One region of the Bacillus sp. LLTC93 genome, then DNA from elsewhere that is predicted to be linked to it. Evidence: riboswitches for the same ligand, from Rfam matches in the RefSeq annotation. Region 1 holds a riboswitch; the other holds the start of a gene.
What was found. Region 1 has a riboswitch for S-adenosylmethionine ahead of mtnK (S-methyl-5-thioribose kinase). Riboswitches for the same ligand answer to the same signal wherever they lie in the genome.

Region 2: linked by a shared signal. The riboswitch ahead of C6W18_RS10295 (DUF2292 domain-containing protein) and the one ahead of mtnK (S-methyl-5-thioribose kinase) in region 1 are both predicted to bind S-adenosylmethionine.

What each region holds. Positions count from the first base shown of each region.
Region 1 is NZ_PVME01000003.1:365,859-369,023, forward strand. Features, by position in the region: gene C6W18_RS11320 (pyridoxal phosphate-dependent aminotransferase) at 1-919, opposite strand, end outside; SAM riboswitch class I at 1,082-1,239, shown strand; gene mtnK (S-methyl-5-thioribose kinase) at 1,320-2,513, shown strand; gene mtnA (S-methyl-5-thioribose-1-phosphate isomerase) at 2,520-3,165, shown strand, end outside.
Region 2 is NZ_PVME01000003.1:164,329-167,493, forward strand. Features, by position in the region: gene sat (sulfate adenylyltransferase) at 1-72, opposite strand, end outside; gene cysP (sulfate permease) at 130-1,194, opposite strand; gene C6W18_RS10290 (phosphoadenylyl-sulfate reductase) at 1,208-1,909, opposite strand; gene C6W18_RS10295 (DUF2292 domain-containing protein) at 1,955-2,059, opposite strand; SAM riboswitch class I at 2,176-2,278, opposite strand; gene pyrE (orotate phosphoribosyltransferase) at 2,549-3,165, opposite strand, start outside.

The sequences.
Region 1 (3,165 bases):
TCCATGTATTTCGTCTTTTTTCATAACGATCATTTTGCTCCTGTACGCACGTTTGATCGCTTAAAAGAGCTTCTGCTGCTGCATCTTGAGTCGCTTTAAACAGTGACACAAACAGATGATCCTGATAAAGCTCGATCGCTTCAATGACAGAAGAATTTCCTGCTGCAAAACCAACTCTCCAGCCGGCCATATTATATGTTTTGGACAATGTGTAAATTTCAATACCCGTCTCTTTCGCTCCATCTATTTGCAGGAAGCTGACCGGCTTTTCTCCATCGAATCCAATGCCACCATATGCGAAATCATGGACAACACACAATTTGTGATCTTTCGCAAAAGTCACGGTTTCTTCAAAAAATGCACGACTTGCAGTGGCACCAGTCGGATTGTTTGGGTAATTTAAGTACATCAATTTTGCCTTTTTCTTATCAGCCTCTGACAATAGATGGTAGTCAGGTAAAAAATCATTTTGTTCAAGAAGAGGCATGGTAACCATATGAGCTCCAGCAAGCACGGCGCCAGACCAGTAATCAGGATAACCTGGGTCTGGGACAAGCAGCGTATCACCCGGATTCAAAAGGCATTGAGGCAGTTCAACAAGTCCCGCTTTCCCGCCAAATAAAATCGCGATCTCCGTCATTGGATCAAGCGTAACCCCATATTCTCTTTCATAAAAGGCGGCGGCGGCCTTTTTTAGTTTCGCCGTCCCGCGGAATGAAGAGTATTGGTGATTTTCCGGTTTTGCTACCGCTTCCTGCATGGCTTTGACAATATGCGGCGGGGTTGGCTGATCAGGATTTCCCTGACCTAAATTAATGATATCGGCCCCTTCCTGCACTTTTTTCTGCACTTTTTGGACAAGCGACGCAAAAAACTGTTTCGGTAAATGTTTCAACACATCTGATTGCTGGAATTCCATTTTTTCACCTTCTATTCAAGTTACATGACAATACACTCACTGTAATAGATTGTTTTATGAATTGTAAAGCAATTTTGAAAAAAGATTGACATGTGAAGAGCAGCTCTGATAATATTTTGAATTAAGAAATACATGCAGACAAAACAATTACATATTGATTTCTCTTATCGAGAGTTGGGCGAGGGATTTGGCCTTTTGACCCCAACAGCAACCGACCGTTAATACCACTGTGAAGTGGGGCGCAGCAAGTAAAGCGCCGAGACAATTGTCTTATAGGGCACGGTGCTAATTCCATCAGACGTATGTGCTGAGAGATAAGAGAGGCTTAGAGCATACACGCCATCAAGCCTCTTTCTCTCAGGAGAAAGAGGCTTTTTTATATGATTTGGAGGGGAAGCAATTGGTTACACTTACGGCATCATATGAAGAATTAACAGAGAGCTCGGCAGTTGTACTCGCAATTAGACTTGGCTTGATCCAAGAAAGTAGTCATTTAACATGTACTGAAATCGGTGACGGAAATTTAAATTACGTCTTTCATATCTTTGATCACAAACGTGAAAATGGCTTGATCATCAAGCAGGCACTGCCTTATGCAAAGGTGGTTGGGGAGAGCTGGCCGCTTACATTAGACCGTGCAAGAATTGAAAGTGCTGCACTGATTAAGCAGTCAGAATATACACCGCATCTCGTACCAACAGTCTATTATTCTGATACAGCTCTTGCTGTGACAGCAATGGAGGATCTATCACACCTGGAAATCGTCAGAAAAGGGCTAATTGCCGGAAAACAATACCCGTATTTATCAGCTCATGTCGGTGAATTTTTAGGCAAAACACTATTTTACACATCTGACTTTGCCACAAATCCTAAAATCAAAAAACAATTCGTGAAGCAATTTACAAACCCTGACCTTTGTGACATCACAGAAAAACTCGTCTTCACAGACCCTTTCTTTGATAGTGAAACAAATGACTTCGAAGAGGAATTAAGAGAAGATGCCGAAGCATTGTGGACCGATCTTGCAGTGCAAGCCAAAGCAGCAGAACTAAAGCGAATTTTCTTAACCTCAGCTGAAACACTGGTTCATGGAGATCTTCATACAGGCAGTATTTTTGCAAGCGAGACTGAAACAAAGATCATTGATCCAGAATTCGCTTTTTACGGTCCCTTTGGATTCGATATCGGTCACTTTATTGCCAATCTACTGTTGAATGCTTTATCTCGTGAAAATGAGCAGGATCAGCAGCACCTTTTTGATCATGTTGTCAATGTATGGGCAACATTCAAAGAAGTGTTCACAAAAGCTTGGAAAGAAGACAGCATTGAAGCGTTTAGTGTATCGGACAGCTTTTTAGAAACAACCTTTGACCGTATTTTAAAAGAAGCGACAGGCTTTGCTGGCTGTGAGCTAGTTCGCCGAACCATTGGTCTTGCTCATGCCGCTGATCTTGATGCCATTCCATCACCAACTAAACGAATTCAGCAGAAAAAAGCAGCACTTACGCTCGGAAAAACTTTCATCAAACAATATCATACAGTGGAAACAGCGTCTGACCTCGTCGCATTATTCCAGCAATCTGTAAAGGAGTGACGGGTTTTGTCTAAAGAATTTGAAGTTCCCCGTTCCGTCGAATGGGAAGAAAACCATATTAAAATTTTGAATCAGCAAAAATTACCGGCTGAAACCGTATTTGAGCATTTATCTACTAAGGAAGATGTCTATGATGCGATTGTGACGTTAAAAGTGCGCGGAGCACCTGCTATTGGCATTACAGCCGCTTTTGGGCTTGCGCTCAGTGCCCAAGAAATTGATACAGAAAAAATTGATGTCTTTCAACAAGAAGTAGCTCGACTAAAAGAATACTTAAACAGTGCTCGTCCAACCGCTGTGAACCTTACCTGGGCATTAGACCGACTGCTTCAGCGCATTAAGCGTGCTGCTTCGGTGAATGCAGCCAAAACAGATCTTGTCCATGAAGCCATTCAAATTCAAATCGAAGATGAAGAAACATGCAGGCAAATCGGTCAAAATGCCCTCCAGCTCTTTAAATCAGGTGACCGTATTATGACCATTTGTAATGCAGGCTCCATCGCAACGAGCCGTTACGGAACAGCGCTTGCTCCTTTTTATTTAGCCAAAAAGAAAAATCTCGATCTTCATATTTATGCTTGTGAAACACGCCCCGTTCTTCAAGGCGCCAGGCTGACGACATGGGAGCTCATGCAGGGCGGTGTGGATGTGA
Region 2 (3,165 bases), 200 kb from region 1:
TGCAGCCGTGCTAAGATCATATTCTTCATTTACTCGATTAATTAATACGCCACCATGTGGTGTTAAACTCATTTGTTCATCTTCCTCTCAATGTTCATATTTATTAGATGTTAATAGTCGGATTTATGGTTAAATCCCGCCGCCCTGCTCATGAATAGAGCTGCTTTCATTTTTGACTGCCTTCATCAGACTCAGCGCACCAAGTGAGGCAAGCAGTACACTCATCATGATAAAGATAGAGTAATAGTCGCCTTTTAAGAAAAGGCTCACCAGCAGATACGATAGGCTGAGTGATAAAAAGGGTGACACAACCCAAACCTTCAACATCTTTTTCACGATATGTTTATGAAAAATGTTAGGTCCACCCTTTGCCATCCCAAGTCCAATAATGGACGAGGAAGTGATCTGAGTAAGTGGAACTGGCAGCCCAAAAATAGAGCTGACGATGACGAGTCCAGCACCGGTACTCGATAACAAAATCCCTTCACCCGTTTGATAGCGGGTGATTTTCTTTCCGTTTGTTTCTAGCACCCTTCTGCCAAGTAAAAGGGCACCAATTGCGACGAAGATTCCGCCGTAAAGCGTTCCTTGCCCAACAGACAACACACCTGAGGCGACAAGCGGACCGACCGCATTGGCGACATTGTTCATGCCGGCTGAAAATGCCTCTAGAAATCCACTGATAATGAGCAAGACTGACAAGATCGCTGTGCCTTTTTTAGATAACCTGCGTTTAGGGAACATTCTGATGATTTTGACTACAACAAAGGTAAAAACAAAAGCGACAACTGGAATGATGATCCAAAAGGCCACAATGACTAAAATAGATTTCACATATAACACTTTATATGCGACAGCAACACCGACCACTGCCCCTACTGTGACCTCACTTGTTGATAAAGGGATCGCCATCAGATTTGCTATGAAGAGTGATAATGCGGCAGAACCAATGATGATACAAACAATTTCAAGTGTAATCACAGATTCTGGCATAATACCAGAGCTGATCGTTTTGACGACCTCACCGCCGCCAATCACTGAACCTGCTAAAATCCCAACTGCACAAACGCTGAGTGCATAGATGGGCTTTTTAATTGCACCTGACCCATATGCAATGCCCATAGAAGCAGCTGCTCCGCTTGCGCCTATGTTTAAAGCAAAGAATAAACTAAATAAAATTGCGGCGATTTCCATACATTATGCTCCCTTACTCATGTAATCCGCACTCTGTCTTTGCTGTACCTGACCATCTGCCAGAACGCAAATCATCCGCAGTAAATGCTGGCTGTGTACACGGTGCACAGCCGATACTTGGGTATCCTTGGTCATGCAGCGGATTATAAGTAAGATCCTCTCTAGATGCATATCTCCATATGTCCTTCCACGTCCAGTGAATGAGTGGACATACTTTTACTGATTTGAATTTTTCATCCTTATTTAAAAAGTTCGTACCTGCTCGTTTTGGTGACTGCTCTCTTCTTAAGCCAGAAAGCCATACCGGATAGCCAGATAGTGTCTCTTGCAAAGGAATGACCTTGCGCATATGGCAGCAGCTTTGGGGATTTGTTTCCCATAATTTTTCACCATGCTGCTCGTTTTGCTGTTCAACTGTCAATTCAGGTGTTTTCAGAACGATGTCTAATCCGGGGTATCTTTCCTTTACCGCATCAATTGTATCGTACGTTTCCTTGAAATGCAGACCTGTATCTAAAAAAACAATTCTCGCATCCTTTTTTACTTTCGCAATAAGATCAATCAGGACAATGCCCTCAATGCCAAAACTGCATGCATAAACGAGCTGATCACCATAATGACCGTACGCCCATTTCAGCACAGATAGGGCCCCTTTATACAAATCGTCCTCTTGAAATGTAATGGACGGCTCTTGCCAATTTTCGTAAGTTAACATTGTTTCTCCCCTTCCGGAGTACCGTTCATATTGCTACTCTCCGCACTACTTCAATCTAATTTTTTCGTTTTTTTCCACTTGAATCACTTGACCGTCCTGAACAATCAACGTAATCGAACCGAATTTCATATCCCCAATCAGTTCTTGCATGTGCTTCACTAAGTCCTCATCCTGGTTTTGTTTCACTTCCATCTCCTCTTCCTCCTCACCGTTAAAATAAAAAAACTTTCTTTCAGTCCGAAAGAAAGATGAGGAAGCTCACGATTTCCTTATCTTTCAAAATAGAATCATTTTGCAGGAAGTAGCACCTTGCGAATCGCAGGTTGCCGGGTTTCATCGGGCCAGTCCCTCCACCTCTCTGGATAAGAGTTTTAATTTGTATTAAATATTAACACAATTCAAACAAAAGTCAACCCGACTTTATTGATAGGATTAGTTTTTATTTAAATTTGAGTCTATTTTACTATTTTTAACCAAAAGAAAAAGGTCTAAAATGATTTTTATTTTAGACCTTTTTCTTTTTTTCAGCGTGATAGAAAACCTTTGAAGTTCAGGAGGGACGAGCACCGAAGCGCAGACCTGACACAGAATGCGAAGGTTTGTCTACACGCTGAAAGCTGTGCAGCTAAGCACAGCTTTTTAGACCGTTTCTTCCATCCAAGATTCAGAGGAAGGATCTTGTCTCCAGCGTTTTAGTTTATTCATAGCAGAAGGTTCAATTGCTTTTAGTTCCAGTGCTACGTCTGTCAGCGTGTCATAGTCTGTTAGTGTGACATATGGAATGTTTTTCTCTTGAAAAGCTGCAGCTGCTTTTGGCAGGCCGTATGTGAAAATAGCCGCAACTCCGAGTACGTCACAGCCCTCATCTTGAAGGGCAGCGACAACCTCAAGCACACTGCCTCCTGTTGAAATGAGGTCTTCTACGACAACAACCTTTTGACCAGGCGATACGACTCCTTCAATTTGATTGCCTTTTCCGTGTGCTTTTGGCTTACTTCTGACATAACACATCGGCACGTTCAGGCGATCTGCCGCTAATGCCGCATGCGGAATACCTGCTGTCGCAGTACCAGCGACCACTTCAGCTCCCTCAAAATGAGTGAGAATCAGATCTTTTAGACCTTCAGCGATGTCGTGTCTAACTTCCGGGTACGACAAAGTTAGGCGGTTATCACAGTAAATTGGTGATTTGATGCCGCTTGCCCACGTAAACGGTGCGTCTGGTTTTAATGAGACAGCTTTGATTTGTAATAAAT